Regions from separate parts of the Rhizobium sp. CRRU65 genome, predicted to be linked through region 1. Evidence: predicted binding sites of a transcription regulator. Region 1 holds the regulator's gene; the other holds the start of a gene.
The links. The regulator LexA, encoded in region 1, represses DNA repair genes until DNA is damaged. The targets are predictions, from matches to a motif close to TGTTCNNNNTGTGTTCNG.

Region 1 (4,237 bases):
TCGATTCATCAGTGACGACGACGGTGACCGGCCGCGTCGAGCGGCGCGAAGGCGATGGTCGCGGCCGGTGGCGCTACATTCTTGCCGTCACCGGCACTGAAGCGCCTCAGGTCAAGCGGCCGCCGGAACGCATCACCGCCATCGCCCGCGGTGCGGACGCAGCCTTCGAGATCGGCGATATCATCACCGGCAGGGCGCGGCTGACGCCGCCGGCGGGCCCAGCACTTCCCGAGCTCAACGACTTCTCCTTCAGTGCCTATTTCGACGGCATCGGCGCCAACGGCTTCTTCTACGGTGCACCGACGAAGGTCGATGCGCAGGCAGGTCCGCAGGCTGCAAGATCGGCGGTGGAAGCGCTGCTCGAAGGGCTCTACCGGCTGCGCAGCGGCATTGGCGACCGGATAAGGTCGATCCTGCCCGGCGATACCGGCGCTTTTGCCGCCGCACTGGTGACGGACGAGCGGCGCGCCATCTCGGATGCGACGACGGAGGCACTACGCCAGTCCGGTCTGGCTCATATCATCGCCATCTCCGGTCTCAACATGGCGCTGTCGGCCGGCATCTTCTTCGTCGGCTTTCGGATGCTGCTCAGCATCTTTGCCGGTATCGCTGAGGCCTACCCGACGAAGAAGATCGCTGCCGCCGGCGCGCTCATCGCCGTTACTGCCTATTTCCTGATTTCGGGCTTTGCGGTCTCTGCCGAGCGCGCTTTCATCATGATGGCCATCATGTTGATTGCCGTCTTCTTCGACCGGCCGTCGATCAGCCTGCGCAATGTCGCGCTTTCCGCCCTCGTCATCATCCTCATTTCACCGTCCGAGGTCTTAGGTCCGAGCTTCCAGATGTCCTTTGCCGCGACATTGGCGCTGGTCTCGGGCTATCAGTTGTGGAAGGACCGGCGCGTCCGCGAAAACGCCTTTCTGAAGCTACCTATCATCAGGCCCGTCGTTACGGTTGCCGGTTTCTTCGGCGGCGTCTTCCTGACTTCGCTGATCGGCGGTTTTTCCACCGCGCTGTTTTCGATCGAGCATTTTCATCGCCTGACCGCCTACGGCCTGCCGGCAAACCTCGCGACGATGCCGATCATCTCCTTCATCGTCATGCCGGCCGGCTTGCTGGCGATGCTGCTCATGCCTTTCGGTCTGGATGTTTTGCCCTGGAAGGTCGTCGGATTCGGCCTCGATCTGGTGATCGCGGTCGCAAAGACGGTGTCCGGCTGGGATGGCAATATCGACGTCGGCCGCTTGCCCGCCTGGTATTTCGCGGTCGCCGTGGCAGGCTTTCTGCTGCTGACGCTGCTCCGCACCCGGCTGCGCCATATCGGCACATCAATCATCGCGGTCGCAACGCTCATCCTGTTGCTTCTACCGGTTCCCCGGCCGCCGGATCTGGTGATTTCGGAGGATGGCAGTCTCGTCGCGGTGGTCGAAGCGGCAGCAATGGCTTCCAACCGTGAAAGACCACCGGATTTCATCTTCGACCAGTGGCAGAGAGCCCTGGTCCTGCCGAGACATGATCCGCCGAAGATGCTGGATGGTCCTGCTATCCCGCAGGTAGGAGAAGACCGCCGCGTCAAGCTTTCCCGCGATCAGCAGAACGAAGCGAGGACAGCGATGCGGGCGGCCGCAGCGGCCGGTGAAGCAAACCGCTTTTCCTGCGTCAAGAGGGCCTGGTGCGCATCAAGGCTTGGCAATGGTCGTGTGGTTGCTGTCATCGACAATGCCGCCTATCTCGGCCCGGCATGCGACGCGGCCGATATCATCGTGACGTCGGTCCGCCTGCGTTTCAACAGCTGCCGCTCAGGTGCGACGCTCTTCACCGGCGAGACGCTGCGCAGGACCGGATCCATCGAGTTGCGCTTCGCGGACGCCGGCCTGGAGGTGGCAACCGCATTTGACGCATTGTCGCGACCATGGATGCGCCATCGCGCCTTTGACTGGCGCAGCAACAGCTTTACCGAATCCGGCCTAACCGATGTCAGTGATAGCGGCGAATGAGGCCGACGAGTTTGCCCTGCACCTTAACACGGTCTGGTCCGAAAATCCGGGTCTCGTAAGCCGGGTTGGCCGCTTCCAGTGCGATCGAGGCGCCCTTGCGGCGGAAGCGCTTGAGTGTCGCTTCTTCGTCATCGACGAGTGCAACAACAATGTCGCCAGGACTTGCGGTGCTGCCATTGCGGATGATCACGGTGTCGCCGTCGAAGATGCCGGCGTCGATCATCGAATCGCCCTTGACCTCGAGCGCATAATGTTCACCGGAGCCGAGCATGTCGGCCGGAACGGCGATGTCGTGGGTGTTGTTCTGGATCGCCGAGATCGGCACACCGGCGGCGATTCTGCCCATGACCGGCACGGAAACCGAGTTGCCGTTGTCGGCGACGGGTTTTGCGGGAGCAGGGGCGGCGACCGGCTGAGGTTTGCCCAGGCTGCCTTCGATGACGCTCGGCGAAAAGCCGCGCCGCGGCTGGATGCTGGGGCTGTAGGCCTCCGGAAGCTTGATGACCTCGAGCGCGCGGGCGCGGTTCGGTAGGCGGCGAATGAAGCCTCGCTCCTCTAGCGCTGTAATCAAGCGATGAATCCCGGACTTCGAGGCGAGGTCCAGAGCATCCTTCATTTCGTCGAAAGACGGTGGAACGCCGGATTCTTTCATGCGCTCGTGAATGAAAAGGAGAAGCTCCTGTTGTTTGCGCGTGAGCATCGACGTTGTGACCTCGTGATTGAAACAAATCCAGAACAGACACTATATGTTCCATATGTGTTCCGCAAGTAGCTAAATTTCCGTAAAACTTGGCGCCAACTCGTTGAGATTTTTATTTTCATTCGCCGGATTGGGACACATCTCTTGTATTGAGGGGCGCGCCGTCGCACATCTCTTGCCGTTTCCAGGAGGGATATGATGAACGAGCATTCCGCCAAACCGCACCCGCTGGATCATGTCGTGCTGCCGGTCGTCAATATCGATCTGGCGCGCGAGAGGCTCGGCAAGCTCGGCTTCACCGTTGCCGCCGATGCGCGCCATCCCTTCGGAACGGAAAACGCCTGCGTCTTTTTTGCCGACAAGACCTATCTGGAGCCACTCGGGATTGCGAGCGTCGAGGAGAGCGAGGCATCGGCGCGCCAAGGCAATGTCTTCACTGCCCGCAACCAGGCCTTCCGTTTCCGCTGTGGCGAGGAGGGGCTTTCGGGGCTGGCTTTCGGCAGCAAGGATGCCGGCATCGATCATCAGAATTTCGTCGGCAACGGATCGAGCGCCGGCGAGATGCTGCAGTTCACCCGGCCGATGACGATGCCGGACGGTTCCGAGACGATTGCCGGCTTCAAGCTGGCTTTCGCCGCCGACCTGCGCGCGCCGGATCTCCTGCTTTTCACCGTCGAGCGCGTCAATCCGCTACCGGCCGAGCGCGCCGCGCTGGAGACGCATGCCAATGGCGTGACCGGCATAGTCGAGATAGCGCTTTGCGCGCCTGATGCTGCCGCCTTCGCAGCCTTCGTCAGCCTTGCCGTGGCGCAATCGGCAGTCGAGAAAACCGGTTTCGGCGCCAATATCGCGGCATCGAATGCGAAAATCAGCCTGATGACGCGGGAAGGGCTGGAGGCCTATTTCGACATCGCCGACTCATCCGCAGATCGCGGCCTGCGCGGCCGGGCAATCCTCTTCGCTGTCGCCGATCTTGCCGTGACAGAAGCGCATTTGGCTGCTAACGGGGTGACATACACGCGCAAGAACAATCGCATTCTGGTGAAGCCCGCGCCCGGGCAGGGCACGCTCTTCGCCTTCGAGGAAACACGATGAGCACTGATACGAATTCCGAAGTCAGGGTCGGCGAAGGCCAAGGCCAGGTCACCTTTTCCAATACCGGCCGCCTGTCGCTGATTGCCGGTCCCTGCCAGATGGAGAGCCGCGACCACGCCTTCATGGTTGCCGGCACGCTGAAGGAGCTTTGCGGAAAGCTCGGCATCGGCCTCGTCTACAAGAGCTCCTTCGACAAGGCGAACCGGACCTCGCTGTCGGCCGAACGCGGTATCGGGATCGAGAAGGGCATGGAGGTCTTTGCCGACCTCAAGAAGGAATTCGGTTTTCCCGTCCTGACCGACGTTCATACCGCCGAGCAATGCGCGGAGGTGGCAAAGATCGTCGACGTCCTGCAGATCCCGGCCTTCCTCTGCCGCCAGACCGACCTTCTCATCGCCGCCGCCAAGACCGGCCGCGTCGTCAATGTCAAGAAGGGCCAGTTCCT
Region 2 (4,237 bases), on a different contig from region 1:
GCTCATCAGTCCGCTTAGGCGTCGCAGGGGAATGCCGTATTGCTCCTGCAGGAGCGATCCCATCGTGTCCGGGTCGAAGAGGTTGAGCGGACTTTCGAAAACGGGGCTGATCTCGTCACCCGCCTTCAGCACGTAGATCGGATGAAGCTCCATCAGCAGCTTCAGCCGCTCAGCCAGAGATGACTTGCCGCCGCCGACCGGGCCGAGCAGATAGAGGATCTGTTTGCGCTCCTCGAGCCCCTGCGCCGCGTGCCGGAAGAATGAAACGATTCGTTCGATTGTCTCTTCCATGCCGTGGAAGCCGACAAAGGCCGGATAAATCCGGATGGTCCGGTTCATGAATATCCGACCGAGGCGCGTGTCCCTGGCGGTGTCGACCATCTGCGGTTCGCCTATCGCGGCGAGCAGGCGCTCGGTCGCATTGGCATAGGCAAGCGGTTCTTTTTTACAAAGGTCGAGATAATCCGAGATCGACATATCGGTCTCGCGACGCGCATCATAACTGCGGGTGAACGCATCAAATACGGATTCGCTCAGCATGGGCCCTCCATTCAAGGTTAATGCCACAGGCTTCAGGTGTCCTTATAACCATCGAGATGGCCATGACGTTCCTGAGAATCAATAGTTTCGTCGGTTATTCCACGCTCACCGGCCGTTTCTAGCAATGCACGAAATTGTGCATCCACCGGTTCTTTAATTACTGTACGAAACTGCTGGTCAGTATAGTGGAGAAAGACGCCACCGCGGTATCAGCACATTTCACGACGTGACAGAAAGATGAAAAAGGTGTGCAATGTCGCCCGTGATTCGAGATCTCGAAAATCAGCGATCGGCAGGCGGCGAGCCAGCTTCGATCGGTGAATATCGATGTGCGACGGGCCATATGACGTTCGAAAGCTTGGGATATTCTTAGAGAAATGGGCGCATGACGATCATGCGCCGGATATTGCGATCATGTCTCCGCAGGCCTCTCAGCCGTTGAACGCATCCTCGAGCGCGGCGACATCGATCTTGACCATGCCGAGCATCACTTCGGTCACGCGCCTGGCCCGCTCACGGTCGCTGTCGGCGATCATCTCCGAGAGCACACGCGGCACAATCTGCCAGGAAAGGCCCCAGCGGTCCTTCAGCCAGCCGCAGGCCTCTGGCGTGCCGCCATTGCCGAGGAAAGCGTCCCATATCCGATCGATCTCGGCCTGGCTTTCCACAAGAATCGCGATCGAGAAGGAATGGTTGAAACTATCGAGCGGGCCGGCCTTCATGGCCAGGAAGGCCTGGTCGGCGAGCGTGAACTCGATCAGCTCGACGCTGCCGGGAGGCCCGCTCGGCGTTTCCGCCGGCAATATGGTGGTGCGGCCGATCCTGGAGTCCGGGATGACAGACACGTAGAATTCGACGGCTTCGCGCGCTTCCTCGGCGAACCAGAGATTTGAAACGATCTTCGGCATGAAACGGCCTCCTTGTTGACGGGTGTTGATCCGGACTGCTGTCCGATGACCCAAGGACGCCTCACCGGCGCCAGTTCCGACAGGCCGCGATCGGAATTTTTGGCCCCGCCCGCCCGCATCGCGACCACAGCCGGGTTCGGCGGCGGCATTGCCGCCCGCAACATACCGCCTGGAATACCGCCGGCTTGGGAATGAAAGCAGAACATCTTTTCTGGTCTTTCCTTCCCGAATCACTACATTACGCGCCATGAGCAATAGTTTCGACGATATGCCCTTCTTCGACGAAGAGCCGGGCGAGATGGCGCGCAAGCCGCAGCCGCCTGCCGCACCTGCCGAACGGGCGCCCGCCGCCGGTGGCGGCATCGCCGCCCGCGCCATGGCGGCTCGCGACGGCGGCAAGCGGCCGGATTATCTCGCCGGGTTGAACCCCGAGCAGACCGAAGCCGTCGAGACGCTGGAAGGCCCCGTCCTCGTGCTCGCCGGCGCCGGCACCGGCAAGACGCGCGTACTGACGACCCGCATCGCCCATATCCTCAACACCGGCCGCGCCTTCCCCTCGCAGATCCTCGCCGTCACCTTCACCAATAAGGCCGCCCGCGAGATGAAGGAGCGCATCGCGCTGCTCGTCGGCGGCGCCGTCGAAGGCATGCCGTGGCTCGGCACCTTCCATTCGATCGGCGTCAAACTTCTGCGCCGCCACGGCGAGCTTGTCGGCCTGCGCTCCGATTTCACCATTCTCGACACCGACGACGTCGTCCGCCTCATCAAGCAGCTCATTCAGGCCGAAGGTCTCGACGACAAGCGCTGGCCGGCCAAGCAGTTCGCCGGCATGGTCGATACCTGGAAGAACAAGGGCCTCGGCCCCGCCGACATCCCCGAGGGTGATGCCCGCGCCTTTGCCAACGGCCGTGGCCGCGATCTCTATTTTGCCTATCAGGCGCGCCTGACGACGCTGAACGCCTGCGACTTCGGCGACCTGCTGATGCATCCGATCGCGATCTTCCGCAAAAACCCGGATCTCCTGAAGGAATATCACGGCCGCTTCCGCTATATCCTCGTCGACGAGTACCAGGATACCAACACGGCCCAGTACATGTGGCTCAGGCTTCTCGCTCAGCGCCCTAAGGGCGAGCTGCAGAACGTCTGCTGCGTTGGCGACGACGATCAGTCGATCTATGGCTGGCGCGGCGCCGAGATCGACAATATCCTGCGTTTCGAGAAGGATTTCCCCGGCGCCAAGGTCATCAAGCTCGAGCGCAACTATCGTTCGACCGAACATATCCTCGGGGCCGCCGCCCATCTGATCGCCCATAATGAAGGTCGCCTCGGCAAGACGCTGTTCACCGACCGCTCCGATCCGGACGACGCCAAGGTGCAGGTCCACGCCTCCTGGGACTCGGAGGAGGAAGCCCGCGCCATCGGCGAGGAGATCGAGCAACTCCAGCGCGGCAAGCATCTCTTGAACGACATGGCGATCCTCGTGCGCGCCTCCTTCCAGATGCGCGAATTCGAAGACCGCTTCGTCACCCTCGGCCTCAACTATCGCGTTATCGGCGGCCCGCGCTTCTACGAGCGCCTCGAGATCCGCGATGCCATGGCCTATTTCCGCCTCGTTGCGCAGTCGGCCGACGACCTCGCTTTCGAGCGCATCGTCAACACACCGAAGCGCGGCCTCGGCGATACGACGGTGCGCGCGCTGCACGACTATGCCCGTGCCCGCGATATCCCGATGCTTGCGGCAGCCGCCGACATCATCGAGACAGACGAGCTGAAGCCGAAGGCGCGAAAGGCGCTCTTCGACGTAATTCAATCTTTCCGCCGATGGCAGGAACTGCTTGAAAACACGCCGCATACCGAACTTGCCGAGCAGATTCTCGAAGAGTCCGGCTATACCGACATGTGGAAGAACGACAAGAGCGCCGAAGCACCCGGCCGCCTCGAAAACCTCAAGGAACTGATCCGCTCGATGGAAAGCTTCGAGTCGATGCGCGGCTTCCTCGAACACGTCTCCCTGGTGATGGATGCCGAAACCAACGAGAACCTCGATGCCGTCTCGATCATGACGCTGCACTCGGCCAAGGGTCTCGAATTCGACACCGTCTTCCTTCCCGGCTGGGAGGAAGGACTCTTCCCGCACCAGCGCTCGCTGGATGAGAGCGGCCGCGCCGGCCTGGAGGAGGAACGCCGCCTCGCCTATGTCGGCATCACCCGCGCCAAGCACCGCTGCCACATCTGGTTCGTCTCCAACCGCCGCATCCACGGCCTCTGGCAATCGACCCTGCCCTCGCGTTTCCTCGATGAACTGCCGGAAACCCATGTCGAGGTCGCCGAAATGGAGCAAAGCTACGGCGGGTACGGCCGCGGCGGCTACGGCCAGTCCCGCTTCGACAAGGCCGAACCCTTCACCAATTCCTATTCCACGCCCGGCTGGAAACGCGCCCAGGCCAACAAGACCGACGCCACACGCGACAATTGGGGCACCCGCTCCGGCCACGCCGTCGAACGCATAGGTTACGGCGAAAGCGGCCCGAAGGGGCGCACGATCGAAGGTGAGCTGGTGGCGAAATCGACATCGTCGGAACCGTCGAGATTCACCCCCGGCGATCGCGTGTTCCACCTGAAATTCGGCAACGGCAACATCACCGGCATCGAGGGCAACAAGCTGACGATTGAGTTCGACCGGGCCGGACAGAAGCGGGTCTTGGACGGGTTCGTCGAGCGCGTCTGACCTCGCGTCAGTATGACGCGAAGTTTACCCGAGCATCCGCATCCTTCCGAGCCCGAGAATA

Region 2: ACM5SV_RS15180 (ATP-dependent helicase) is a predicted target of LexA. The motif match lies at 1,636-1,653, and genes of this name have one in related genera.

What each region holds. Positions count from the first base shown of each region.
Region 1 is NZ_JBLYZH010000008.1:249,508-253,744, forward strand. Features, by position in the region: gene ACM5SV_RS18860 (ComEC/Rec2 family competence protein) at 1-1,997, shown strand, start outside; gene lexA (transcriptional repressor LexA) at 1,978-2,697, opposite strand; gene ACM5SV_RS18870 (VOC family protein) at 2,896-3,792, shown strand; gene kdsA (3-deoxy-8-phosphooctulonate synthase) at 3,789-4,237, shown strand, end outside.
Region 2 is NZ_JBLYZH010000006.1:265,969-270,205, forward strand. Features, by position in the region: gene ACM5SV_RS15170 (PrkA family serine protein kinase) at 1-540, opposite strand, end outside; gene ACM5SV_RS15175 (VOC family protein) at 972-1,448, opposite strand; gene ACM5SV_RS15180 (ATP-dependent helicase) at 1,696-4,176, shown strand; gene ACM5SV_RS15185 (hypothetical protein) at 4,201-4,237, opposite strand, start outside.